One region of the Micromonospora sp. ZG13 genome, then DNA from elsewhere that is predicted to be linked to it. Evidence: riboswitches for the same ligand, from Rfam matches in the RefSeq annotation. Region 1 holds a riboswitch; the other holds the start of a gene.

Region 1 (14,148 bases):
CACACTGATCATGGCTGCACTTCCTGTCGCGTCGGCCGCACCCGGCGGCTCAGTTGGCGGAACCGGGCGTGAACGAGCGGGCCAGCAGCAGCAGGTTCGCGGGCTTCTCGGCGAGTCGCCGCATGAAGTACGCGTACCAGTCGCGGCCGTACGGCAGGTAGACCCGCATCCGGTTCCCGCCCGACGCCAGTCGCAGTTGCTCGTTCTCGCGGATGCCGTACAGCATCTGGAACTCGAAGTCCTCGACGCTGCGCCCGCCCACCCGCGCCAGGTGCAAGGTGTGCTCGATGAGCTTCGGGTCGTGGGTGGCGACCATCGGATACCCCTGCCCCTCCATGAGGATGCGCAGGCACCGCCGGAACTCGTCGTCGACCTGGTGTTTCCTGACGTACGCCACCGAGGCGGGCTCGGCGTAGGCGCCCTTCACCAGGCGCACCCGGCTGCCCGCGTGGGCGAGCCGCCGGCAGTCGGCCGCCGTACGCCGCAGGCACGCCTGGAGGGCGACGCCGACCCACGGGAACTCCGCCCGCAGCTCGCCGAGCAGGGCGAGGGTCGCGTCCACGGTCGTGTGGTCCTCCATGTCGATGGTGACGCCGGACCCGACGGCCGCGGCGGCGGCGCAGACGTCGCGCGTGAGCCGCAGGGCGTGCCCGTACCCGTCACCCGGCAGCGACCCACCGAGCGCCGAGACCTTCAGTGAGACCTCGGCGGTCGCGGCCAGGTCCGCGGCGTGCAATGACCACAGCAGCGCGACGTACGTGTCGCGGGTGGCCTCGGCCTGCGCGAGCGCCGTGGTCCCCTCGCCGAGGAGGTCGATCGTGACCTGGAGGCCCACCCCGGCGAGCTGGCGGGCCACCGCGACCACCTCACGATCCTCCTCGCCCGCGACGAACCGGCGGACGATTCCCCGGGTCAGGGACGACCGCGAGACCAGTGCGCGCATGCGCTCGTTCTCCGCGGCCAGGAGCAGGAGCTTGTTCGGCATGGAACGCCTTTCCGGAGGGCCGGGTCGCGACGCCGTCGCCGGACGGCGGCGAGCGGGTTGGTGCCGCCGGGGTGCGGTGCGCGCACGCGTCCCCGGCGGACGTTCACGGGTGGGCCGTGGGGCCCGCAGCCGCCGCGTCGGCGTCGGCCAGGTAGGCGCGGTACTCGTCGGCCGTCATCAGCGCCGGCGCGTCGGTCAGGCGCACCCGCACCAGCCAGCCCGCCCCGTACGGGTCCGTGCCGATCAGGTCCGGGTCGGCGACGACCGCGTCGTTGGTGGCGACGATCTCGCCGCTCACCGGCAGGTACAGCTCGGCCACCGACTTGGTGGACTCCACCTCGCCGCAGACCTCGCCCGCGCTCAGGTGGGTGCCCGGTTCGGGCAGCTCGGCGTGGATGACGTCGCCGAGGGCGGCGGCGGCGAACGCGGTGATGCCCACGGCGGCCGGTTCGGTCGTGTCGTCGAGCCACTCGTGGTTCCTGCTGTAGCGCAGACGCGCGGGAACGTCCATGGTGCTCACTCCTGGGGATGAATCGGTGCGCGTCAGCGCGGGCGGCGGTAGAGCGGCGGCGGAGTGCCGCGTACCGCGTCGGCGGGGCTGAGGGCGCCGGACGCAACCGACCCGGACCGACCTCCAGCGAAGAGGCCGGCGCGTTCGCGTACCGCGCGGTGCCCGGCGGTCTCGCTGCCGTGGCGCAGCGGCGCGGACCAGCCGGTGAACCGGGCGCCGAGTTCGGCGCGCACGGCGTGCAGGGGTGAGCGGAGCAGGGGTGTCGGACTGTGCTGCACGGAGGCCTCCCTCGTCCCGACGCGGTCGCGTCGTACGGTCGGTTGCCTCCCGCTCTGTCATCGACCTGAGAGCTTCACCGCCGGTTGGCGGCTTGCACCGTGGGTGAGACGACGGATCGTCTGCTTTCCAGAGTTCGCCTCACCCGAGCGGTAACGGGGCCTGAGAGTTTCTTGGGAGTTTGCTCCTTCGGCGCCCCGACGGACGGTCGGGATCTCTCCCGCGCGGGTTCGAACGGCGTCTATGTAGTTGTGGGTCGCCCGCAGACCCTAGGCGACCGGCCGAGCGGGTGTCAACGGCTGCGGACGGTCGCCGAACCGTCACTCATATCGACCACCAGCGATTCTTTACACGATGTGTGATGTGTGCCATTGTACTGGCCACCCGCAGCGCGAGTCCCGCTTGATCGACGGACGTCAGCGCGCAGCCACCTCACACCACCACCCGCCGGCCGCCCGGCCGGACCACGAACGCCAGGAGGCGACCCGTGAGAACTTCGAGACCACGACACCGGCGCGGCTGGCCCGCCGTCCCGCTGGCACTGGCACTGGCCCTGGGGCTGGGGCTGGCCCCGATGGCCTCCGCCGGCACCGCGAACGCGGCACCGCCGCCCAGGCCGACCGGCGCCGCCCCGACCGACGCCGGCACCGGCTCCGGCGCCGCCGACGCCCACGTCCGGCGGTCGCCGCTGCCGGTCAACGAACGAGCCCCGCTCCCCTCGTCCCGGGAGGAGCTGCGCCGCGACTACGACCGGCCCGACGCCGCCCGAAGCCGCGTCGCCCCGTCGATGCGCGCCTCGGCCGCCGCGCCATGCGCGGTCAGCGACTTCACCAGCCGGACCGGCAGCGCCCTGGTGCAGCAGATCAAGGCGTCCACGACCGACTGCGTGAACACCCTGTTCAGCCTCTCCGGCAGCGACGCCGCCCAGGCCTTCCGCGAGGCGCAGATGACCAGCGTGGCGTACGGGCTGCGGGACGACGCCGCCGCCTACGACGGCACCAACCGCACGGGCACCGCCCAGCTCGTGCTGTACCTGCGGGCCGGCTACTACGTGCGGTGGAACCATCCCGCCACGGTGGGCTCCTACGGCCCCGGCCTGCGCACCGCCATCCGCGCCGGGCTGGACACGTTCTTCGCCAACAGCCGCTCCGGAAACGTCAGCGACGCCAACGGCGAGGTGCTGGCCGAGGCGGTCACCCTCATCGACAGCGCGGAGGAGAACGCCCGCTACCTGTACGTGGTGAAGCGGCTGCTGACCAGCTACAACAGCTCGTACGACTCGTCGTGGTGGATGCTCAACGCCGTCAACAACGTCTACACGGTGCTGTTCCGCGGCCACCAGGTGCCCGAGTTCGTCAGCACGGTCAGCGCCGACCCGAGCGTCCTGGACACCCTGTACACCTTCGCCTCCGGCAAGCGGGCCCTGCTCGGCACCGACCGCGGCTACCTCGTCTCCAACGCCGGCCGCGAACTGGGCCGTTTCCTCCAGCACACCGCCCTACGGTCGAAGACGCGACCCCTGGCCCGGGGCCTGCTCGACCTGAGCGCGATCACCGGCCCCACCGCCGCCCTCTGGGTCGGCGTCGCCGAGATGACCGACCACTACGACAAGGCCGAGTGCGCCTACTACGGCACCTGCGACCTCCAGCGGCGGCTCGCGGCCGAGGTCCTGCCGATCACCTACACCTGCGGCAACACCATCCGCATCCGCGCCCAGCAGATGACCTCCACCCAACTCGACTGGGCATGCACGAGCATGCGCAACCAGGACGCCTACTTCCACTCAATCGCGGCGGACACGGGCCCGGTCGCCAACGACCGCAACACGACCATCGAGGTCGTGGTCTACGACTCCAGCACCGACTACCAGACGTACGGCGGGCCGATGTTCGGCATCGACACGAACAACGGCGGCATGTACCTCGAAGGCGACCCGGCGGCCGCCGGCAACCAGGCGCGCTTCATCGCGTACGAGGCGGAGTGGCTGCGGCCCACCTTCGAGATCTGGAACCTCAACCACGAGTACACCCACTACCTCGACGGTCGCTTCAACATGTACGGCGACTTCACCGCCAACATCGCCACCCCCACCATCTGGTGGATCGAGGGCTTCGCCGAGTACGTGTCGTACTCGTACCGGGAACTGACCTACGGCGCCGCCATCACCGAGGCCGGGAAGAAGACCTACTCCCTGCGTACGCTCTTCGACACCACGTACAACCACGACACCAACCGCGTCTACCGGTGGGGCTACCTGGCGGTGCGCTACATGCTCCAGTCGCACCGCGGTGACGTCACCACGCTGCTCGGGCACTACCGCACGGGCAACTGGAACGCCGCCCGCACGCTGCTGACCGGCACCATCGGCAGCCGCTACGACACCGACTGGTACGCCTGGCTGGGCGCCTGCGCGGCCGGCAACTGCGGCGGCACCAACCCGCCCGGAAACCAGGCCCCGGTCGCGGCGTTCACGTCCACCACCAGCGGACTCAACGCCACCTTCACCGACCGGTCCACCGACGCCGACGGCAGCATCGCCGCCCGCTCCTGGACCTTCGGCGACGGCACCACCTCGACGGCGACCAACCCCACCAAGACCTACCGCGCCGCCGGCACGTACGCGGTCACCCTCACCGTCACCGACGACAAGGGCGCCACCGCCCGGACCTCCCGCGACGTCACGGTCACCGGCGATCCCGCCGCGCTGCCCGAGTGCACCGGCGGCGACGTGCGGACGCTGGGCCGCAACTGCCAGCGGAGCAACCTCCAGGCCACCACCGGAAACCTCTCCTACCTCTACCTCCAGGTGCCCGCCGGCACCGCCCGCCTGACGATCACCTCGTCCGGTGGCACCGGCGACGCGGACCTGTACTACAGCCCCAGCGGCTGGGCCACCACGAGCGCGTACACCCACCGGTCGGTCACCAGCGGCAACGGCGAGACGATCACGATCGACAATCCGGCCCCCGGCTACCACTACGTCAGCCTGCACGCCAGGCAGGCGTTCAGCGGGGTCACCGTGAAGTCGGAGTACTGACGACCCGCGCCACGTCCGGCAGTGGTGGCCGCCCGCGCGTAGCGCTGGCGGCCACCACCGGCTGGCGGCCGGCGCGCCCGCGTGGCCTTGCGGATCGGCGGCGGCCCGGGCCCGCAGCGCTCAGTCGTCGGCGGCGAGTTCGCCGAGCGTGACCGGCTGCGCCAGCGGACGGGACGCGTACCCGGCCAGGTCGGCCACGCCCGGCGCCCGGCCCACCTCCCGGGCCACCAGGCAGGCCGTGGCGTAGCCGCAGACCCGACCCTGGCACCAGCCCATGCCGGCCCTGGTCAGCAGCTTCGCGCCCCGGGCGTCGGTGGCGGACAGCTCCCGCACCGCCCGCCGGACCGCCGCGACGGGCACCTCCTCGCACCGGCAGACGAGCGTGTCGTCGGCGCACCAGTCCGGCCAGGCGGCCGGCACGGGGTGGACCGCGTGCAGCGCCGCCGCGAACCGGCGCAGCCGGCGCCGGGCCCGCAACAGCCGGTCGAGCCGGCGGGCCGGGAAGGGCGGCGGACGGCCGAGGGAGAGCGCGGCGGCGCCCCCGGCGAGCTGCCCCTCCACCAGCGCCAGGCCGGCACCGCCGACGCCGGTGACCTCACCGGCCGCGTACACCCCCGGCACCGAGGTCGCCTGAGCCGCGTCGGCGGCCAGCACCAGGCTGCCGTCGCGGTCCAGCCGGGTCGCGCAGCCCAGGGCCACGGCCAGCTCCAGCTGCGGGGTGAACCCGAAGCCCACCGCGAGGCCGTCGCACTCCACCCGGGTGCCGGTGCCGGGCAGCACGGTGCCGCCGGGACCGAGCCGGGCGACGGTCACCCCGGTCACATGGTCGGTGCCGTGCGCGGCCACCACCGCCGTCCGGCGGTGGTAGGGCACGGCGTGCCGCAGCATCCGCCAGCCGTACCGGCCGGCCTCGGCGAGCTTGCCCGCCGCGCCGACGACCGCGCGCGGGTGGCGGGCGTACCCCGCCGGGTCGTTCGCCTCGTAGACGCCGACGACGGTGCCGCCCGCCGCGGCCAGGCCGGTCGCGACCGGCAGCAGGAACGGTCCCGTCCCCGCCACCACGATCCGCCGCGCGAAGGTCACCCCCTGGCCCTTGAGCATGGCCTGGGCGCCGCCGGCGGTGACCACGCCGGGCAGGTCCCAGCCCGGGAACGGCGCGACCCGGTCGTGGGCGCCGGTCGCGACGACCAGCCGGCGCCCGCGCACCACCCCCGCACGGGTGTGCACGGCGAACTGCGGGTCGGCGCGGCCCGCCGGGGACTCCACGAACCAGACGGCGGCGTCGGCCCGGTACGCGACCCGGCCGAGCTGCCCGCGCAGCCGGGCGAACGTCGACCAGTCGGGGTGCTCGCCGCCGTCGGTGTCGGCGCGGTGCCGCCAGAACTGCCCGCCCGGGCGTGACCCGGCGTCGAGCAGCGCCACCCGGCAGCCGGCCCGCGCCGCCGAGGCCGCCGCGGCCAGCCCGGCCGGCCCGGCGCCGACCACCACCACGTCGTACGCGGTCACGGCCGCGGCCCGCCGTCGTCGTGGGTCTCGACCACGTCCCCCGGACGGGCGACGACCAGGCAGGCGCGCTGGGACGGCGTCCCGTTGACGCGTACCAGGCAGTCGAAGCAGATCCCGATCCCGCAGAAGATCCCCCGGGGCCGGTCGCCGACCCGGGTGCGCCGCCACGAGCGGATGCCGGCGGCGAGCAGTGCGGCGGCGATCGTCCGCCGCCCGTCGGTGGGGACGGGGCGGCCGTCAAAGGTGAACGTCATGGCGCTCCGGGGCGAATGGTCGTAGGTCCATGTCCGGGCGGCGCCCGGTCAGCAGTGCCGCGACGGCGTGCCCGGTGGCCGGGGCGAGACCGATCCCGGCGCCCTCGTGGCCGGCGGCGTGGTAGAGGCCCGGCACCCGGGGATCGGCGCCGATCATCGGCAGGTGGTCGGGGCTGTAGGGCCGGAACCCCCGGTAGGCGCGGATCGCCGACACCCGGCCGAGGACCGGGAAGAGCCGGACCGCGCCCGCCGCCAGCCGGCGCAGCGCCGGCAGCGGGATCGTCGGGTCGAACCCCACCCGTTCCCGGGTGGAGCCGATCAGGATCGTGCCCGCCCTGGTGCCCTCCACCACAGGCGAGACCTCCAGGTCGCCGGAGCTGCGGCCGACGTTGGCGACGTAGCCGGCCGCGTACACCTTGTGCCGCACCAGCGGCGGCAGCGCCTCGGTGACGAGGATGAAGCCGCGCCGGGGCAGGATCGGCAGCTCGACCCCGGCCAGGGCGGCGACCTCGCCGGCCCAGACGCCGGCGGCGTTGACCACCGTCGCGGTGTGCAGCGTGCCCCGGTCGGTCACCACGGCCCGGACCGCTCCGGTGGCGTCGCGGCGCACCCCGACGACCCTGGTCCCGGTCAGCAGCCGCACCCCGGCGGCACGCAGCAGGTGGGCGGCGGCCAGCATCGGCTGCACCTGCATGTCCTGCGGATAGTGCACGCCGCCGGCGAGGTCCCGGGCCAGGTGCGGCTCGAACCCGGGCAACGCCTCGGCAGCCACCTCGTACGCCTCGACCCCGACGGCGCGCTGGCTCGCGGCGAACGCCCGCAACGCGGCGTGTTCGGCCGGCGAGGCGGCCACCACCAGCCCGCCCTTGTGTTCCAGCTCGATGTGTTCCCCGCCGAGACTCTCTCCGAGTTCCCGCCACAGGGCGACGGAGTGCCGGGCCAGCGCCAGCTCCGGCCCGGGCGGCTTGTCGGAGACGAGGATGTTGCCCTCGCCGGCGCCGGTGGTGCCGGCGGCCACCCCGCCCCGGTCGACCACAGTCACGGCCAGTCCGGCGCGGGCGGCGTAGTAGGCGCAGGCGACGCCGACCATGCCCGCCCCGATGACGACGACGTCCGGGCTGGCGGCGGTCATGAGGCGACGCGGTGCATCCACGCCTCGACGTCGTCCGCGTGACGGGGCAGGTCGGCGGAGAGCATGCGGTAGCCGTCGTCGGTGATCAGCACGTCCTCCTCGATGCGCATGCCCAGCCCGCGCAGCTCGGCGGGGATCAGTTCGTCGTCCGGCTGGAAGTAGAGTCCCGGCTCCACGGTCAGCACGTGACCGGCCGCGAGGCGGCCGTCCAGGTAGGTCTCGGAGCGGGCGGCGGCGCAGTCGTGCACGTCCAGGCCGAGCATGTGGCCCGAGCCGCAGAGGGTCCACCGGCGGTGCAGGCCGCAGTCCTGCGCCAACGACCGCTCCGGCGTGCAGGGCAGCACCCCGAGATCTGCCAGCCCGTGCACCAGCACGGTCATCGCGGCCTCGTGGAAGGCCCGGAAGTGCGCCCCCGGCCGCAGGCACTCCAGCGCGGCGTCGTTGGCCCGCCGGCACAGCTCGTACAGGTCGCGCTGCAACGGGCTGAACCGGCCGGAGACCGGCAGGACCCGGGTGATGTCGGCGGTGTACAGCGACCGGGTCTCCGCCCCGGCGTCGAGCAGCAGCAGGTCGCCGTCGCGGACCGGCCCGTCGTTGTCGTTCCAGTGCAGGGTCGCCGCGTGCGCGCCGGCGGCCACGATGGACTGGTAGCCGACGTCGTTGCCCTCCAGCCGGGCGCGCTGCCAGAACACCCCCTCCAGGTACCGCTCGGACGTCCGCATCGCCATCGGCAGCGCCCGCACCACGTCCTCGAAGCCGCGGGTCGTGGTGGCCACCGCCTGCTCCAGCTGGGCGATCTCCCAGGGATCCTTCACCAGGCGCAGCTCGGCCAGCACGGCGGCGAACTCGGCGTCGCCGGCGGTGGCCCCGCCGCCGAGCAGCGCGTCGACACCTGCGTCGACGCCGCGCAGCACCCGCGTCGGCGTGTGCGCCCCGGCCAACGCCGGCGCCAGCTCGGCGACGTGGCGGGTCGGCAGGGCCAGCCGGCGGCTGCTCTCGCCTAGGGTGGGACGCCGGCCGGCCCACAGCTCGCCGTAGACCCGGTCCCGGAAGAACTCGCCGTCCTTGCGTCCCGAGCGGGGACGCAGGAACAGCGTGGCGTCCCCGTCGGGTTCGACCACCAGGACGCCGTCGGAGGACTGGTCGCCGGTCAACCAGGTGTACGCCGAGTGGGGCCGGAAGCGGTAGTTCTGGTCGTTGGAGCGCTGCTGGTAGCCACCGGCCGGGACCACCAGGCGCTGGCCGGCGAACAGCTCGTGCAGCCGCGCGCGCCGCCTCGCGGCCCAGCCGGCGACCTCGTCGACCGGCAGGTCGTACTGCTCGGTGTCCGCCCAGCCGGACAGCATGAACTCCTCGAGCGCGGGGCTGACGGGCAGGTCGTGGCTGCCGGTACGCAGGTCGCGGGTCACAGCGGCTCCTTGACGTGGAGGGGTCGGTGGCGTGGGTCAGTGGGGTCGCGGCGGCGCCGCGAAGGTGACGGTGCGGACCGAGGTGTAGAAGTGCAGGGCGGCGGTGCCCTGTTCGCGCGGGCCGTAGCTGGAGGCCTTCTCGCCGCCGAACGGGGCGTGGAAGTCCACCCCGGTCGTCGGCGCGTTGACCCGGATCAGGCCGGTGTCGATCCGCCGGGCGGCGTCGAGCAGCGCGCCGACGTCGTGGCCGTGCACCGAGGTGACGAGCCCGTACCGCACGTCGTTGACCAGGTCGACGGCGCCGGCCAGGTCCGGCACGGACAGGATCGCCGCCAGCGGCCCGAAGGTCTCCTCCCGGGCCACGGGGTGTGCCGGGTCGAGCCCGTCGATCAGCACCGGCGCGACGTAGTAGCCGTCGTCGGCGGCGGTCGGGCCGCCCGTACCGCCGGTGAGCAGCCGCGCCCCGCTGGCCCGCGCGGCCCCGGCGGCGTCGAGGACCCGCTCACGCGCCGCCGCGTCGATCACCGGGCCGGCGACCACGCTCGCCTCGGCCGGATCGCCGAACCGCAGCGACGTCACGGCGGCCACCAGCGCCTCGGTGAACTCCCGGGCGTCGCCCACCACGACGATCCGCCGGGTCGCGGTGCACTTCTGTCCGGCGTACCCCATCGCGGCGTTGGCCAGCAGCGCGGCGGTCTGCCCGAGGTCCGCGTCGGGCAGCACGACGGCCGCGTTCTGGCCGCCCATCTCCGCCTGGACCGGCAGTCCGGCGCGGGCGGCCGCGACCGCGACCTGCGCGCCGACCGCCGCGGACCCGGTGAACGAGACGACGTCGCTCGCCTCGACGACCGCCTGGCCCGTCGCCGGTCCGCCCGGCACGACGTGCAGCAGCCCGCTCGGCAGCAGCCCCTCGAAGAGCCCGGCCACGGCCTCGCCGCAGGCGAGCGCTTCCGGGGAGGGCTTGAGCAGCACGGCGTTGCCGGTGGCGAGCGCCGGCGCGGCCTTCCACAGCGGGATGGCCAGCGGGAAGTTCCACGGCGTGACCAGCCCGGCGACGCCGCGCGGGCGGCGTTCGGTGAAGAGCAGGCCGGGCTGGTGCGCCGGCAGCGAGGGCGCCAGCACGTCACCGGTCGCGGCGTAGCAGGCCTGTGCGTAGTAGTCCAGGATGGCCGCCCCGCGGTCGACCTCGGCGCGGGCCTCCCCCGCCGGCTTGCCGACCTCGCGGACGATGAGGTCGGCGACCGCGTCGGCCCGCTCGCGCAGCCGGTCCGCCGCCGCGCGCAGGGCCGAGGCGCGGCCGGCGGGCCCTTCCCGGCACCAGCCGGCCTGTGCGGTACGCGAGCGCGCGGCCAGTGCGCGCACCTCGTCGGGGGACACCGCGGCGCGCTCGGCGACCACGTCGCCGGGGCACTGCGGAGAACGGCTCCGGATCATTTCGGTCACCACAGGAATCCTGCCGGGAAGGGGTCGTCGGGATCGAGGAAGTACTGGGCGGTGCCGGTCAGCCAGGCCCGCCCGGTGACCGTCGGCACCACCGCCGGGCGGCCCGCGACGGTGGTCGTGTCGACCAGCCGTCCGACGAACCGGGTGCCGAGCAGGGACTCGTTGACGAAGTCGCGGTCGAGCGGCAGCAGGCCCCGGGCGTGCAGCTGCGCCATCCGCGCCGACGTGCCCGTACCGCAGGGTGACCGGTCGAACCAGCCCGGGTGGATCACCATGGCGTGCCGGGAGTGGCGGGCGTCCGAGCCCTCGCCGGCCAGGTAGACGTGGTGGCAGCCGGAGATCTCCGGCTGCTCGGGATGCACGGGCCGGTCGGTGGCGTCGACCGCCGCCATGATGGCCAGTCCGGCCTCCAGCAGCCGCTGCTTGTGGGCCCGGTCGAGGGTCAGGCCCAACTCGGCGAGGTCCACCACCGCGTAGAAGTTCCCGCCGTAGGCCAGGTCGTAGCGGACCCGGCCCAGTCCGGGGACGTCGACCACGGCGTCCAGCGCCGCGACGAAGGACGGTACGTTGCGGATCGTGACGGCGGTGGCGCGGCCGTCGGCCACCGCGACCGACGCCACCACCAGTCCGGCGGGGGTGTCCAGGCGTACGGTGGTCACCGGCTCGGTGACCTCGACCATCCCGGTCTCGACGAGCACGGTCGCCACGCCGATGGTGCCGTGCCCGCACATCGGCAGGCAGCCGGACACCTCGATGTAGATCACGCCGAAGTCGGCGTCCGGCCGGGTCGGCGGTTGCAGGATCGCCCCCGACATCGCCGAGTGGCCCCGGGGCTCGCACATCAGGAAGGTGCGCAGGTGGTCGAGGTGGGTCATCAGGTGTTCGCGGCGCTGCGCCATGGTGGCGCCGGGGATCACCGGCACCCCGCCGGTCACCACCCGGGTGGGCATCCCCTCCGTGTGCGAGTCGACCACGTGGATGACGCGGTTGGTACGCATCAGCGGTGACCCGCCGCGAGCAGCCGCTCGGTGGTCCTGCGGATCTCGGCGGCGACGGCCGGGGGCAGGGGCTGGCGCGGCTGGCGGGTGGGGCCGCCCGGCCGGCCGGCCACGTCCATGGAGAGCTTGATCGCCTGGACGAACTCCGAGCGGGAGTCCCAGCGCAGCAGCGGGTGCAGCGTCCGGTACAGCGGCACGGCGGTCGCCGGGTCCCCGGCGACGGCAGCCTCGTAGAGGCGGGCGCAACTGTCCGGGATGGCGTTCTGGTAGCCGCCGATCCAGCCGACCGCCCCGGCCATCAGCAGTTCGAGGGCCACGTCGTCGGCGCCGGCCAGCAGGTCGAGGCCGGGCGCGAGCTCGGCGATCTCGTACGCGCGGCGGACGTCGCCGCTGAACTCCTTGACCGCGACCACGAGCCCCTCCTCGAAGAGCCGGCGCAGCAGGGCAGGGGTGATGTCGACGCGGGTGTCGAGCGGGTTGTTGTAGGCCACGATCGGCAGGCCGGCCCTGGCCACCTCGCGGTAGTGGGCCAGCACGGCCGCCTCGTCGGCGCGGTACGCGGTGGGCGGCAGCAGCATCACGGCCTGGCAGCCCGCCTCGGCCGCCTGCTCCGCCCAGCGCCGCGCCTCGTCCGCGCCGTACGCCGACACGCCGGGAACCACCGAGAAGCCGGCGGGGGCCGCCTGCACCGCGGTGCGCACGACGGCCTCGCGCTCCTCGGCGCTGAGCACCTGGTACTCCCCCAGCGAGCCGTTCGGGACGACCCCGCGGCAGCCGTTGTCGGCGAGCCACCGGACGTGCGCCGCGTAGGCGTCGAGGTCGACGCTCAGGTCACGGGGGTCGAACGGCAGGGCGGCGGCCGCCAGGACGCCCCGCCACGGAATCTGTTCCACGCCACCTCCAGTAAAATGTTACATGGCACCGTAGCACGGTCGTCGGGACGTCCACCAGATCCGAACGGTGTTCCTCTCCCCGGCACCGACGACCGCACCCGCGACCGTGGTCGGCGCGCCGGCCGGCCGCGTGCCGGACCGGCGCGAGGCGCCCCGGCTAGCGCTCGGGCCGGTCGGCCCAGATGCCGCGCACGTGCCGCAGGTGACCGCGCATCAGGTTCACGACCCCGTCCCGGTCCCCCGCCGCGAACAGGTCCATGAGCTGGACGTGCTCGTCCGCCGAGTCGACCAGCCGGCCGTCCCTGACCAGCGCGTCGAGCCCGTACAGGCGGGTGCGGTTACGCAGGTCGGCGACCGTCTCCACCAGCCGCAGGTTGCCGCCCGCGCGCAGCAGGGTCAGGTGGAACTCGCTGTCCGCCTCGATGTACGCCACCACGTCGCCCCGGCTCGCCGCCTTGACGATGGCCTGCGCGAGCACCCGCAGCTCGCGCAGCTGCTCCGCCGAGAGCCGGCCCACCTGGTCGGCCACCACCGGGATCTCCAGCAGCTCCCGGATCTGGGTGATCTCGTCGAGTTCCCGCTCCGACAGGGACCTGATCCGGAAGCCCTTGTTCTTGACGATCGTGATCAGGCCCTCCTTGGCCAGATCGAGGATCGCCTCGCGCACGGGGGTCGGGGAGACCCCGAACTGCGTCGCCAGCGTGGGCGCCGAGTAGATGGTGCCGGGCCTGATCTGACCCGCCACGATCGCGGCGCGCAGCGCGTGCGCCACCTCCTCGCGCAGGCTCTGCCGCCCCGCGATGGCCGCCAGCGCCAGTACCGGCCCGGCGGCATCGGCGCCGCCCGCCTGCCAGTCGGCTGTCACCACCACGTCACCCCGCTCAGCCCGCGCCGTCACCCGTGGACCGGTCGTCCGACGCCACGGCCCGCCCGAGCTTACCGGTCGGCCCGGTGCCCGCCGCCATCGTCGCCCTGCGCCGGGTCGCCGGTGCTCAGCGGCCCGCGCCCGCCAGGATCTCGGCGGCCGCCCGCTCGCCGGCCTCGATCGCCCCGTCCAGGTAGCCGGCCCACCGGGTGGCGGTCTCCGTGCCGGCCCAGTGCACCCGCCCCACCGGCCGGCGCAGCTCCGGCCCGTACCCGCACCAGGAGCCGGGGGTCGGCGCCCCGCAGAAGCAGCCCCGCGTCCACTCGTCGGCCGACCAGTCGTACTCGACGAACTCCTCGGGCCGCCGGGCCGCCGGACCGACGACGGCGGCCAGGGCGTCCAGCAGGCCCGCCCTGCGCTCCCCCGGCGACATCCGCCGCAGCGCGTTCGCCTCCGGCCCGTAGCTGAACGCGGTCAGCACCCCGCGCGCGGAGTCCGGGGTGCCGTTGTCCACCGTCTCGGTGACCGGCCCGGCGAGGCAGACGGCGACACCGGAGCGGCCGTCCGCGCGCCAGAACGGCTCCGGGTAGACCGCGTGGACCTTGAACGCCGAGCCCATCGGCATCCGCTGGGTGAGCGCGTCGCGCAGGGCCGGCAGGGGCGGGTCGTACCGGATGCGCCCGGCCAGCGTCGGCGCCACGGCGACCACCACCGCGTCCGCCTCGACGCGGTCGGTGTCGGTGTGCACGACCACGCCGGCGTGGTCCTGCGCGATCGCCCGCACCGCAGCGCCCAGCCGCACGGCGTCCGGGCCGAGGGCGGCGGCCAGCGCCTCGGCC
Region 2 (14,148 bases), on a different contig from region 1:
GTCGGCCAGCGCGGCCGTCAGCCAGTTCGCGGTGACGAACTGCGCCACCGCGAAGGCGCCGCCGCACGCCAGCGCCGGGCGCCACAGCTCGCGTACGCCCCGGCGGCCGTCGGCGACGACCAGCAGCACCAGCGGGACGACGACCGCGATCACCGGCACCTGCCGGCCGGCCATCATGCCCAGTTCCGTCGCCGGCAGCCCCGTCACGCCGGCCAGCGTGGTGATCGGCAGGCCGAGCGGGCCGAAGGCCGCCGGCACCGTGTTGCCGACCAGCGCCACGGCGGCGGCGCGCAGCGGGCTGAAGCCCAGGGCCAGCAGCATGACCGTGGTGACGGCCACCGGCGTGCCCTGGCCGGCCAGGGCCTCCAGCAGCGACCCGAAGCAGAACGCGATCACCAGGGCCTGCACGCGGCGGTCGTCGCTGAGGCGGGCGAACTCCCGCCGCAGCGTGTCGAAGTGCCCCGTGTGCACGGTCAGCCGGTGGATCCAGATCGCCGTGCCGAACGTCCAGACGAGCGGGAAGAGGGCGAAGGTGGCGCCCTGGGCGGCGGCCAGCAGCGTCTGCGGCAGCGGCATCCGCCACAGCCACCAGGCCAGCAGCACCGCCACGGACAGCGCACCGAACGCCGCCACCCAGGCCCGCGTACGCACCACCGCGAGCAGCACGAACAGGGTGAGCAGGGGCAGCGCGGCGCAGGCGGCGCTCAACGTGAGCGACCCGCCGACGGGTTGCAGGGGTTGCTGGAACATACCGACCGCCTCGGCTGCGGACGCCCTCGATCCGGTTACCGCTCATCTGACCGGACGAAGGCGCCGCGGCGCCTCTTCCAACGTGCCCAGCACCGGCGGGCCGCGCCACACGGCGGCGCGCGCTCGGGGCCGCGCCACGGCGGTACGCGCTCACGCCCAGGACCGCGCTGCCCCCGGTGCGTGCCGCGCTCAGCCGCCGGCGAGGGCGGCGCGCACCGGGGCGGCCTTCGCGGCGGCCTCGGCGACCTCGGCGTCGGGATCGCTGCCCCACGTGATGCCCCCGCCCGCCCAGACGTGCACCCGCTCGCCGTCGACGGCGGCGGTGCGGATCGTCAGGCCCAGGTCGATGCGGCCCGGGGCGACCCAGCCGAGCGCGCCCATGCTGGCGCCCCGACCCACCGGCTCCAGCGCGGCGACGTGCTCCAGGGCGGCGAGTTTCGGGGCGCCGGTGACCGAGCCGCCGGGGCAGAGCGCGCGCAGCAGGTCCGCCAGGCCGAGCCCGTCGGCGACGGCCGCGGACACCGTCGACTCGGCCTGCCACAGGTCGCACCAGCGGCGTACGGCGAACAGTTCGTCGACGCGCACGCTGCCGGTGCGGGCGACGCGGGCCAGGTCGTTGCGCTCCAGGTCGACGATCATCACGTGCTCGGCGCGTTCCTTCGCCGAGGCGAGCAGCGCCGCGCGGCCGACGGCCGTGGCCGGCCGGGTGCCCTTGATCGGCCGGGTGATCAGCCGCCCGTCGGCCAGCTCCACCAGGGTCTCCGGGCTGGCGCAGCCGATCGCCCAACCCGCACCGGTGAGGGTGCCGCCGTAGCGGGCGCCGGGCAGCGCGGCCAACCGACGCAGGGCCGGCAGCGGGTCGCCGCTGTAGCGGGCGGCGGCGTGGCCGACGAGGTTGACCTGGTAGACGTCGCCGCGACCGATCGCGGCGCGCACCGCGGTGACGGCGTCGGCGTGCTGGCGCGGCGTCCAGCTCTGCGCCCAGTCGCCGCGCCACCAGTGCGCGCCGGGTGTCGTGGCGCCCTCCGCGACCGGGCGGCTCGACGCCACCGCGGCCGGGCCGTGGCCGTAGACGACCACGGCGACCTCCGGCAGCGCGGGGGCGGGGTTGGCGGCGCCCGGGGGCGCGCCGATCAGGGCCGCGCCGGCGGCGGCGGAGACGTAGAGGGCGGCGCCGCACACCCCGGCCGGGTCGTGGCGGGGCGCGGGGCGGGCCAGCTCGTGCAGCGGCAGGCCGTACGCGGCGAGGAACTCCTCGACCCGCGCCGCCGGGTCCCCGCCGTCGGCGGGCCGCCACTGCCAGCGGGCCCGCTCGACGAGCGTACGGCGGCAGTCGGCCGGCGCCCCCGGCACGTCGACCCCTAACCCTGGGAGCGTTTCCACGCCGTCCGGCCCATCCACCCTCATCCGTTCAGTGGATTTCAGCGAATCCACGCGCATACCTGCTCGATGCTGACCGCTTTTGCTTGGTACTGTGCGTCACTGGTCATGTGAACCATGACACAGTGCCCCCACAGTCCGGAGATCCCGATGTGCCAGCACCAACCCACCTGCCCCTCCGCCGAAGCGACCGACCGGGAAGCCGCCCGGGTCCTCGCCTGCTTCCCTGAGCAGGGCTGGAGCCTGCTCTGCAACGGTGTCATCGTCTTCGAGGACACCGGCGAACTCCTCCCCGACGGCAGCAGCATCGCCCCCCACCGCGGCCCCGCCCGACACGCCCTCGTCGCCTGACCCTGTCACGCTGCGTCACGCAATACCAACGCGTCGATCCAGGCTGGTCCCCCGGTCGGGACACCCCCCGGCCCAGGTCGGCGCACCCGCCGGGGCGGCACCACGACCGCCCCGGCGTCACGCGACGTCAGCTCTCGTACGCCTCCGGCGCCGGGCACGAGCACACCAGGTTCCGGTCGCCGTACGCGCCGTCGATGCGCCGCACCGGCGGCCAGTACTTCCCGGCGCGCGCCACCCCGCCCGGGTACGCGCCCACCGACCGCGCATACGCGTGCGGCCACTCGTCGGCGGACACCATCGCCGCCGTGTGCGGGGCGTTGGCGAGGGGATTGTCGCCCGCCGGCCACTGCCCCGACCCCACCTTGTCGATCTCCTCCCGGATGGCGATCATCGCATCGCAGAACCGGTCCAGCTCGGCCAGGTCCTCACTCTCGGTCGGCTCCACCATCAGCGTCCCCGCCACCGGGAACGACATCGTCGGCGCGTGGAACCCGTAGTCGATCAGCCGCTTCGCCACGTCGTCCACGCTCACCCCCGTCGCCTTCGTCAACGGCCGCAGGTCCAGAATGCACTCGTGCGCCACCAGGCCCTTGTTGCCCGCGTACAGCACCGGGAAGTGCCCGCGCAGCCGCGCCGCCACGTAGTTCGCCGCCAGCACCGCCACACCCGTGGCCCGCACCAGCCCCGCCGCGCCCATCATCCGCAGGTACGCCCACGGGATCGGCAGGATCCCCGCCGACCCGTGGCGGGCCGCCGAGATCGCCGGCCGGCCGTCGACGTGCGCGCCCAGCGGGTCACCCGGCAGGAACGGCGCCAGGTGCGCCCGCACCGCCACCGGACCCACCCCCGGACCCCCGCCGCCGTGCGGGATGCAGAACGTCTTGTGCAGGTTCAGGTGCGACACGTCCGCCCCGAACTTGCCCGGCTTGGCGAAACCGACCAGCGCGTTGAGGTTCGCCCCGTCGACGTACACCTGCCCGCCGGCGTCGTGGACCTTCGCGCACAGCGACGCGATGCCCGTCTCGTACACCCCGTGCGTCGACGGATACGTCACCATGATCGCCGCGAGGGCGCCCCGATGCTTGTCGATCTTCGCGTCGAGGTCCACCAGGTCGATGTTGCCCCCGTCGTCGCAGCCCACCACGACCACCCGCATGCCGGCCATCACCGCGCTGGCCGCGTTGGTGCCGTGCGCCGACGACGGGATCAGGCACACGTCGCGGTGCCCCTCACCCCGGTCGCGGTGGTAGGCCCGGATCGCCAGCAGACCCGCCAGCTCGCCCTGCGAACCGGCGTTGGGCTGCACACTGACCGCGTCGTAGCCGGTCACCTCCGCCAGCCACCCCTCCAACTGGGAGATCATCTCCCGGTAACCGGAGGTCTGCGCGTCCGGCGCGAACGGGTGGATGTGGGCGAACTCCGGCCAGCTCACCGGCTCCATCTCGGTGGTCGCGTTGAGCTTCATCGTGCACGACCCGAGCGGGATCATCCCCCGGTCCAGGGCGTAGTCGAAGTCCGACAGCCGCCGCAGGTAGCGCAGCATCGCCGTCTCCGAGTGGTGGCTGCGGAACACCGCGTGGGTGAGGAAGTCCGACGTACGGGCCAGCGCCGCCGGCAACACGCCCCCGACCGGCGCGTCCCACGCCGCCGCCACGCCCCCGGCCCGCCCGCCGAGCACGGCCACGAACGCGTCGCACACCGTCCGCAGGTGCGCCAGGGTGGTCGTCTCGTCGCAGGACGCCCCCACGTGGTCGGCGTCGACCAGCCGCAGGTTCACGCCCCGCGCGGCGGCGTCGGCCACGACCGCCCCCGCGCGGCCCGGCACCCGCACCAGGACCGTGTCGAAGAACGCCTCGTGCACCACCTCCACGCCGTCGAGGCCCCGCAGCGCCGCCGCCAACCGCACCGCCCTGTCATGCGTACGGCGGGCGATCTCCCGCAGCCCGTCCGGACCGTGGTAGACGGCGTACATGCCGGCCATCACCGCCAGCAGCACCTGCGCCGTGCAGATGTTGCTGGTCGCCTTCTCCCGGCGGATGTGCTGCTCCCGGGTCTGCAACGCCAGCCGGTACGCCGGGTTGCCGTCCGCGTCACGCGACACCCCGACCAGCCGGCCGGGCAGCATCCGCTCCAACCCCGCCCGCACCGCCAGGTAGCCGGCGTGCGGCCCACCGAAGCCCATCGGCACACCGAAACGCTGCGTCGTGCCGGCGGCGATGTCGGCGCCGATCTCCCCCGGCGGGCGCAGCAGCGTCAGCGCCAGCAGATCCGCCGCCACGGTCACCAGCGCCCCCACGGCGTGCGCCGCCTCGACCAGGCCCGCCTGATCACGCACCGCCCCCGACGCCCCCGGGTACTGAAGGTGCAGACCGAAGAACTCCGCCGGCAACTCGTCACGCCCGGGGTCGACGACCCGCACGTCGATACCGAGCGGCTCGGCCCGGCTCGCGATCACCGCGATGGTCTGCGGCAGGGTGTCGGCGTCGACCACGTACACCGCGCTCTTGCTCTTCGACGCGCGGCGCGCGAGGGTCATCGCCTCGGCCGCGGCGGTGCCCTCGTCGAGCATCGACGCGTTCGCGGTGGCCAACCCGGTCAGGTCCGTGACCATCGTCTGGAAGTTCAGCAACGCCTCCAGCCGCCCCTGGCTGATCTCCGGCTGGTACGGCGTGTACGCCGTGTACCAGGCCGGGTCCTCCAGCACGTTGCGGCGGATCACCGCCGGGGTGTGCGTGCCGTGGTAGCCCAACCCGATCATCGACACCACGACGGTGTTGCGGGCCGCCAGCGCCCGCAACTCGGCCAGGGCGTCGTGCTCGCTGGCCGGCTCCGGCAGGTCCAGGGTGCCGTGCCAGCGGATCACCTCGGGGATCGCCGCGTCCATCAGCTCTTCGACCGAGCCGTAACCGACGGCCTCCAGCATCCGGCGCTCGTCGTGCGGATCGGGACCGATGTGGCGGGCGGCGAACTGCTCTGCGGTCATGGGCGGCACTCCCGGGGCGAGGTCGACAGGTCGGCCTCCCCCTCTGTCGCGCCCACGAGGCGCTCCACAGTGCCTGCCCACGAGGTCCTTTTGCCTGAGAGGTTCCGGGGAGGATTTGCCCCTTCGGCGCCGCCTGAGATGCTGCTGGGCGGTCTCTCCCACGTGGGTACTACCGGCATGGTCAACGCTACCAGCGCCCGCTGATCCACACCCCGACAGGCCGCTGCCGCCCTGCCGGTCAGCCCACCGGCACACCGCCGATCGCCCGGTCGGCCAGCGCCGGCAACAGCCGACCCAACGGCGCGTCGACCGTCAACGCCGCGTACCCGTCACCCCGGGTCGGCCCCTGGTTGACGATCACAACCGGAATGCCCGACTTCGCCGCCGCCACCACGAACCGGCGACCCGACATCACCGTCAACGACGATCCCAGCACCAGCAGCAGCCGCGCCCGTGCCACCAGCTCGAAACAGCGGGCCACCCGCGCCGCGGGCACCGTCTCACCGAAGAACACCACGTCCGGCTTCAACATGCCGCCCCGACAGAACGTGCAGTCGACCGTACGGAACCCGGCCACCTGCTCGTCGGCGAGATCCACGTCACCGTCCGGGTTGACCGCCGCCACCCGCGCGTCGAAGCCCGGGTTCACCTCCCGCAGCCGCCGGTCCAGTTCCTCCCGCGACGTCTGGTTGCCGCAGTCCAGGCACACCACCTCGTCGAGGCGGCCGTGCAGCTCCACCACCCGAGGGCTGCCCGCGGCGGTGTGCAACCCGTCCACGTTCTGGGTGATGATCCCGTCGACCAGCCCGCCGCGTTGCAGCCGCGCCACCGCCCGGTGCCCCTCATTCGGCGTCGCCCGCGCGATCATCCGCCACCCCAGGTGGCTGCGCGCCCAGTAGCGCCGCCGCGCCACGGGGTCACGCGTGAACACCTGGTACGTCATCGGGGTGTGCCGTCGCGCCGCGCCACTGGGCCCCCGGTAGTCCGGGATGCCCGACTCGGTGGACAGCCCCGCCCCGCTCAACACCACGACACCGCCGCCGGCCACCAGCCCGGCCAGCGCGTCGACCGTCTCCGTCACCCGTCCATGCTGCCTCAGGCAGGCGCCCCTCGGCGAACACCGGCGACCGTCCCGCCAGTGCACGCCCCGCGCCGCCACCCCGCCGGCCAACCGGCCAGGCGGGCGCCGCCACCGCCCGGGCCGAGAGGCCGCGCCGGGCCGAAGCGGCGGCTAGGTTGGCAGTATGCGCGTCGTCATCGCCGGAGGCCACGGCAAGATCGCCCAGCTCGCCCACCGCGAACTCGCCGGTCGGGGCGACACCGCCGTCGGGCTGATCCGCAACCCCGACCACGCCGCCGCGCTGCGCGCCGCCGGCGCCCACCCCGTCGTCGCCGACCTCGAACACGTCGGCGTCGACGAACTCGCCGAGCACCTGCGCGACGCCGACGCCGTCGTCTTCGCCGCCGGCGCCGGCCCCGGCAGCGGTGCCGACCGCAAGGACACCGTCGACCGGGCCGGCGCCGTCCTGCTCGCCGACGCCGCGCAACGCGCCGACGTCCGCCGCTACCTGCTGGTGTCGTCCATGGGCGTGGAGGGCGAGGCGCCCACCGGCACCGACGAGGTGTTCGCCGCGTACCTGCGGGCGAAGAAGGCCGCCGAGGACGACCTGACCGGCCGCGACCTCGACTGGACGATCCTGCGCCCCGGCCGCCTCACCGACGGCACGCCCACCGGGCGCATCACCCTCGCCCGGCGGGCACCGGCAGGCGCCGTCACCCGCACCGACGTCGCCCGGGTCCTCGTCGCCCTGCTCTACCACCCGCACAGCGCCGGTGCGATCCTGGAGGTCGTCGGCGGCGACACCCCCATCGCCGACGCCGTCGCCGCCGTCGACCAGCGCTGACCCGGCGCCGCTACTCGCCGACCACCGCACGCAGCTGCGCGCTGAGCGCCCCGGCAGCAGCCGCGTCGGTACGCAACTGCTCCGACTGCTCCGACAGGTACGCCTGCCACCGGCTCAGGTGCTGCTGCGCCGTCGCCACCGCCGCCACCAACGCCGCGTGCCGGCCCTCCAACTCCCGCACCTGCCGCGGCAATCCCTCGTCCCCCGCCCGGCCGGCAGCATCCCCGGCCAACACGTGCGCCTCCGCGAGGATCTCCTCGGCCTGCCGCCGCGCGTCGGCGATGATCTCCGCGCCCTCCGCGCTGGCCTCACTGATCGTCCGGTTCGCCTCGTCCTGCGCCCGCACCGCCAACTCGATCACCATCGGGTCCGGGCCCTGCGGGGCGGTGCTGGGCAACGCGCCGTGGCGCAACATCTCCACCTGCCGCGCCAGGGCCTCGTTCTCCCGCCGCAGCCGGTCCACCTCACCCCCCAGCAACGCCACCCGCTCGTCCGCCGACCGGGCCAGGCCGGCGACCTCGTCGGCCGACAGCCACCGGCTGCCCCGGAACCGGCGCGCCTCCAGCGCGGCCACGGACCGGGTCAGCTCACCGTGCGGATCGGCGACCACCCGGTCACCGTGGTCGATGCTCATCGCGCACCTGTCCAACTCAAGTCGCGCGGTGCGGCGGGAGCCGCACCGGTCCACGTCACATCGGACGGCGCTACGGCAGCCGCGCTCGCCAGAGGTGGGTAGAGGGAGTGATCGTAACTTTCGGTCAGGATCCGCTCCGGCGTCACCCCCGACGTGGCCAGGGCGCTGATCGTCTCCCGGGTCATCTCCGGGCTGCCGCACACGAGCACCTCGGTGTCCCGCCACGGACCCAACCGCGCCGCGGTGTGACCGGCCGTACCGACCGCACCCTGCCACTGCCAGCCGCTCTCGACCGTCGGCACGTACCGGAGCCACCCACCGACCTCACCGGACCGCCACGACCCCGCCGGCGGCATCGCCGCCAACTCCCGCAACGCCCGGTCGTCATACAGGTCGTCGGGCGTCTTGCCGCCCACCACCAGAGTCGTCGGACGCCCCGGTCCCCGCTGCAACGCCTCCACCACCGCCCGCAACGGCGCCAGCCCGGTGCCCCCGGCCACCAGCAGCAACGGCAGATGGGGTGACCGGTCGTACGACGCCAACGCCTCACCCACCGGCAACCCCAACAACAACTGGTCGCCCTCGCGCACCTTGCGCACCAGATAAGTGGAGAACCGACCCGTGGCGCGGACGTGGAACTCGATCGTCCCGTCCGGACGCGGCGCGTTCGCCGGCGACAGATAGCGCCACGTCCGCAACTGCGGCACCTGCACCGGCAACGACTGCCCCGGCAGGTACTCGCACAGATAGTTCGGGCGGACCGTGAGCACACACACGTCGGACCGCCGCCGCTGCACCCTCAGCACCTCCGCCTCCCAGTACGGCGGCGACGACCGCACCGCCTCCGCCGCACCGGCCAGCATCAACCGCGCCACCAACTCGTACGCCGCGGCCCACTCCGCGCGCAGCGCCGGCGTCCACCGTGGCCCGAGGAACCGCTCCAACGTCAACAGCAACGCCTGCCCGACCTGGCTGTAGTGCCACTCCGCCATCGGCACCGGCCGACCCTGCCGGTCCTCGCCCCGGAACCGGCGGTGGTCAGCCCCCAAGCGCTGCGCGAACGACGTCACCACCCGCTCGTCGTCGATGTGGGTGATGACATGCCCCAACGCCGCAAGCAACTTGTCCTGCTGGTACTCCATGTTGGTCGGGAACATCGTGCGGACCTCGGGCGCGATCACGAACAACGTCGCGTAGAAGTGCTTCGCCGCCTCCGGACCGGCCACACAGAACTGGGCCCAACTCTGGCGTAACGCCGCGACATCCATGCCTCAGCCCTCCTGCCGGCGAGCGACGTCATGACGCTGCCGCAGGGTCGACTGCAACACGCCCGACGGCCCGTACGCACGGTCCGCCTGCCACAGGTTCGGGTTCGGGATCCTCTCGTCGTAGTAGCGGTGATGCACGGCATGCAACGCGGCCCACCCCACACTGCCGTTGAGCCACGACCAGTCACCATGCACCGGCCGACCCGCCCGCTCCTCGAACTCGCAGAACCTCATGAACTGCTCCGACTCGGTGTGCGGATCGGACACCCGCACACCGGCCAGCCGGAACGAGTGCAGCACCGCCTGGTTGATCACCAACACGGCGTGCTCGCGCCACAGATTGTCCTCCCGGGAGGTGTCCAACCCCAGCCCCCGGGCCACCGGCAGCAACTGGTCGTAGCGGCCCCGGTCCCCCATGTTGCGGGTACCGATCTCGTCGCTCAGATAGTGACCGTTGAAGGGAGCACAGCTGTAGTCCACCCCACCGATCCGCAACCGCATGTTGCTGATCACCGGCAGGGCATGCCAGCGCAGCCGTAGATCCTCGAACCACGGGTACTCCGGATGCACCAGGGCGACCTCCCGAACGAGGTCCCGGGACACCTCCACCACCGTCGGATCCTCATACGCCGTCTCGATGACCCATGGCAACAGGTCGAACCGACCCGGTACCGCGGGCGGACGCCACCCCAGACGCCGCGCCGCATCGGTCATCGCCACCTGCGCCGGATCACCCCGCACCGACCCGTCGTCCGTCCGATGCCCGCAGTACCGGATCAACTGGTCGTTCCAGATCCGCGCCCGCGGCCCCACCCCCGGCCGGTCGGGCGCGAACACCGTCATGACCGACTGGATCCGCCCACCGTTGTCCGCCACCGCCAGGTGCTGCGCCAACTCCTGCGAGATGCCCGCCACCGTCGTCACCTCGCGCCGGTCCCGGACCTTCAGCCCTGCCCACCGCACCCGTCCCACGCACCGCACCGACTGCCGCCAGGCGACCTTCGCCCCGTACGCCAACTCCTCCGTGGTGTGCCGGTACGTGCCGGTCAGCGCGATCTCCTCCCGGACCTCCGCGATCCGCCCGATCAGGCCCGGCAGCCGTCGCTCCGCGTGGTAGAGCTGCAAGAACTCGACGGCCTCCGCCGTGACGTCCTCCACCAGGGAATCTTGCGACCGGGAGGCATGAGCCACCGGACAGCCCGACGCGTTGCCGTCTGCGGCACTCTCACCGGCATCCAAGACCATTGCGTCGACGTGATAGTCAGTCTGCACTCTCGTTCAAATCCGATCGTCGGGCAGGCGTCGCCATCGCCTTCTGCGTCGTCCGTACAGGTTCGCCGAACCGCCACGTCATATCACCGTGGGTGATATGCACGCAGAAGATCGTGAACGCCGCACACAGGATTCACGGTGACGCAATGACTGTCAACAAGGCGACTCGTGCCCAAGGCGTCCACTGTCGGCATTTGCCTCCGAGCAGGCCAGATTGGACATCACCGCAGCGGCTCCTGATTCCCCAGGCCACCCACGAAGGGCACCCCCGGCCAGCCGCCGGAGATCAACCCGCCCGACGACGCGCCCGACGCGCCGCCAACTCGTCACCCACCGGATCAGCCGCCACCGGCGCCTCCACCGACGTCGCCGGCTCCGACGGCAGGTGCGACAAGGACCCCTGGATCTCCTTGAACGCCCCACCGATCGCGATGCCGAACACGCCCTGGCCACCCTGCAACAGATCGACCACCTCCTCCGGCGACCGGCACTCGTACACGGTCGTGCCATCGGAGATCAACGTGATGCCCGCGAGATCCTCCACCCCACGGGAGCGCAGCGCCTCGATCGCCTTACGGATGTTCTGCAACGACACCCCGGCGTCCAGCAGCCGCTTCACCACCTTCAGGACCACCAGGTCCCGGAACGAATACAACCGCTGCGTGCCCGAACCCGAAGCGTCGCGCACACTCGGCACCACCAACCCCGTACGGGCCCAGTAGTCCAACTGGCGGTAGCTGATCCCCACCGCGTGGCAGGCCGTCACACCCCGGTACCCCACGGCACCGTCACCCTCGGTCGCCCAACCCGGCGGCGCCACACCCGGCTCGTCCAGCTCCGTACCCGGATCGGGATCTCGCGGCTCGTGCATCCGGACAACCTCCCCGCCAGTGCGGTGACACGTCGCTTCCGGGACGTGCACCCCTCGACACGGCAACCCTATAGCCGCCTTGAGAAATTGCCCCGCAGGAACCGTCGCGACACGCCGCGACACACGACAACGACGATCACCCACAGCACCGGACCGTCACCAAAAGTGACGCCCCCCGCAGGAGACCGGAGTCAGCCGGCGAAATCCTCCGGACGCACCTGGTCCAGGAACTCGCGGAACTTCTCCACCTCGTCCTCCTGCTCGTCCGGGATCACGATCCCCGCCTCGCTGAGGACCTCCTCGGCACAACGAATCGGCGCACCGACCCGCAACGCCAACGCGATGGAATCACTCGGCCGGGCCGACACCCGCACCCCGTCACCGAGCAACAGATCCGCGTAGAAGACGTTCTCCTTCAACTCGGTGATCTCCACCGCCTGCAACGGCGCCTTCAACGCCGCCAACACGTCCCGCAGAAGATCATGGGTCAGCGGCCGGGCCGGCTTGACCCCCTGCTGCTCATAGGCGATCGCCGTCGCCTCGACCGCACCGATCCAGATCGGCAGATAGCGGTCCCCCTCGACCTCCCTGAGCAGGACGATCGGCTGGTTGCTGGGCAGCTCCACCCGAACTCCGACCACGCTCAGCTCGCGCACCGCCGCCTCCGTGTCGTTGTCACCTACGCCGCACCGCGCCCTTCCCTGCACGGTACACGGACCGCGACACGGCCGTCCCATGCGCTACCTGCACCACGCCCGCGCCAGAAAGGGGTTACCCCGGCAAGCCTACGACACGCTTCCCGGGGAAGATCTTTCCGCACGCCCCACCGGATCACCGACCCAACGTCGAGCGCAACCCCACCCGCACCAACGCCGCATGCAACTGCTGCGACAACGCCACCAACTCCCGCGCCGTCTCCGCAGCCCGCGCCCGCGCCGCCGGATCACTCTGCCGCGCCAACGGCGCCACCAACTGCGCGAACAGACCGACCTCCCGATCCGCCGCCGTCCGGAACGCCCGCAGATGCCGCGGCTCCAACCCGTACGCCGCCAGACCCGCCACCGCACGCGCGATGATCAACGCATCGTCGTCGTACCAACCTGGCGGATCCGACACCACCACACCGAGGCGCTCCAACTCGCCCAGCGTCGACTCGTCGATCCCACTGCGCGCCACCAGATCCAACCGGCCGAGCCGCACCTGCGACGACCCGGCCGGCTCCTCCGACACCCGCCCCGGAACCTCACCGTCCGGACCCACCGCCACCAACGTCGGCCGCTGCCGACCCGGCGACTCCCCGGACGCGTCCCACTGCGCCAACTGATCACGGATCACCCGCAAGGGCAGATACTGGTCCCGCTGCGCGGTCAACACGAACCGCAACCGCGCCACATCGTCCCAGCTGTACTTCCGGTAACCCGCAGCCGTCCGCTGCGGCTCCACCAGACCCTCGGCCTCGAGGAACCGCAACTTCGAAATGGTCACGTCCGGGAAATCAACCCGCAACTGACCCAGCACCTCGCCGATGCTCATCAGCGGACGGGCGCGGGCCGCCTCGGGCGGCGTGGAGGCCGCAGGCTCGTTCACCCCCGGCCGGCCCCCTCCTCGGGACGCGGACCGGCGATGAACACCACCCGGAACTTGCCGATCTGCACCTCGTCACCATTGCTCAACGTGGCCGCCTCGACCCGCTCCCGGTTCACGTACGTGCCGTTCAGACTTCCCACGTCCCGCACCGTGAACGTCCCACCGTCACGGTGGAACTCCGCATGCCGCCGCGACACCGTCACGTCGTCCAAGAAGATGTCACTGTCCGGGTGACGACCGCTGGTCGTCACATCGTGATCCAACAGGAACCGGGCACCCGCGTTCGGACCCCGGCGAACCACCAGCAGCGCCATACCCGGCGGCAACGAACCGGACATCCGGCTCGGCACCACATCGGTGTCCGGCCCCTCCAGCACTTCGTCGAGCGAACCGAGATTGAGCGTCGAAGTGACGTCGAGTGGGGGGAACTCGTCGTCTGGGCGCGTCATGGGACCACCTCACGGATCTGTTCGGTCGGCGTCGGGTAATGGCGGGTCTGGCCGCCGGGCACTACCACACCCGGCGGCTGGCTCCCCGTGCCCGGAAAGGCAATTCCGCAACGCTGAACTATTGGATTCTCGGTCGACTGGGCGAGCCTAGCCAGCGCCGAAATGCAGGGCAACCGGACGCGCGGAACACCCACCACGCCCGGAAGGGACGCACTCAGCTCTCGGTGAGCTCACGATACGCGTCCGCGGACAGCAGGCCGTCGACCGCCGCCGGATCGTCCAAGGCGATCTCCACCAACCAACCCGCACCGTACGGATCCGTGTTGATCACCTCAGGGGTGTCGCCGAGCGCCTCGTTGCGCGCCGACACCGTACCGCTGAGCGGGGCGTAGATCTCCGACACGCTCTTGGTCGACTCGATCTCACCCAACGACTCACCGGCCGCCACCACCGCGCCCGCCTCGGGCAGCTGGACGTACACGATGTCACCCAGGGCGTCCTGCGCGAAGTGCGTGATGCCGACCCGGACAGTGCCACCGCCGTCACCCGCCACCCACTCGTGCTCGGCGGTATACCGCAGATCCTCAGGAATCACCAGACGCGTCCTTCATCCATCGGCGCACCGGAAACCCGGTGCGAGCCGCGCCGGTCAGGAGACCGGACGGGCGTGTTCCAGCTTGATCGGCGCGTGCAGCGCCG

The links. Region 1 has a riboswitch for glycine ahead of AC5L34_RS17860 (hypothetical protein). Riboswitches for the same ligand answer to the same signal wherever they lie in the genome.
Region 2: another riboswitch for glycine. It lies ahead of gcvP (aminomethyl-transferring glycine dehydrogenase); the one in region 1 lies ahead of AC5L34_RS17860 (hypothetical protein).

Annotation. Positions count from the first base shown of each region.
Region 1 is NZ_JCADBQ010000007.1:313,493-327,640, reverse strand. It holds partial or broken gene AC5L34_RS17875 (serine dehydratase beta chain) at 1-12, opposite strand, end outside; gene AC5L34_RS17870 (proline dehydrogenase family protein) at 50-985, opposite strand; gene gcvH (glycine cleavage system protein GcvH) at 1,089-1,496, opposite strand; gene AC5L34_RS17860 (hypothetical protein) at 1,529-1,774, opposite strand; glycine riboswitch at 1,827-1,907, opposite strand; glycine riboswitch at 1,913-2,005, opposite strand; gene AC5L34_RS17855 (collagenase) at 2,260-4,809, shown strand; gene AC5L34_RS17850 (FAD-dependent oxidoreductase) at 4,930-6,315, opposite strand; gene AC5L34_RS17845 ((2Fe-2S)-binding protein) at 6,312-6,569, opposite strand; gene AC5L34_RS17840 (NAD(P)/FAD-dependent oxidoreductase) at 6,553-7,701, opposite strand; gene AC5L34_RS17835 (aminopeptidase P family protein) at 7,698-9,047, opposite strand; gene AC5L34_RS17830 (aldehyde dehydrogenase family protein) at 9,147-10,544, opposite strand; gene AC5L34_RS17825 (proline racemase family protein) at 10,550-11,551, opposite strand; gene AC5L34_RS17820 (dihydrodipicolinate synthase family protein) at 11,551-12,444, opposite strand; gene AC5L34_RS17815 (GntR family transcriptional regulator) at 12,602-13,309, opposite strand; gene AC5L34_RS17810 (flavin monoamine oxidase family protein) at 13,437-14,148, opposite strand, start outside.
Region 2 is NZ_JCADBQ010000009.1:30,482-44,629, reverse strand. It holds gene AC5L34_RS19335 (L-lactate permease) at 1-750, opposite strand, end outside; gene AC5L34_RS19330 (chorismate-binding protein) at 940-2,157, opposite strand; gene AC5L34_RS19325 (DUF5999 family protein) at 2,281-2,481, shown strand; gene gcvP (aminomethyl-transferring glycine dehydrogenase) at 2,609-5,464, opposite strand; glycine riboswitch at 5,537-5,635, opposite strand; gene AC5L34_RS19315 (NAD-dependent protein deacetylase) at 5,703-6,545, opposite strand; gene AC5L34_RS19310 (NAD(P)H-binding protein) at 6,709-7,368, shown strand; gene AC5L34_RS19305 (hypothetical protein) at 7,379-8,002, opposite strand; gene AC5L34_RS19300 (globin domain-containing protein) at 7,999-9,270, opposite strand; gene AC5L34_RS19295 (nitric oxide synthase oxygenase) at 9,274-10,515, opposite strand; gene AC5L34_RS19290 (MerR family transcriptional regulator) at 10,829-11,413, opposite strand; gene AC5L34_RS19285 (bifunctional nuclease family protein) at 11,605-12,069, opposite strand; gene ftsR (transcriptional regulator FtsR) at 12,245-12,946, opposite strand; gene odhI (oxoglutarate dehydrogenase inhibitor Odhl) at 12,997-13,449, opposite strand; gene gcvH (glycine cleavage system protein GcvH) at 13,664-14,044, opposite strand; gene AC5L34_RS19265 (DUF881 domain-containing protein) at 14,099-14,148, opposite strand, start outside.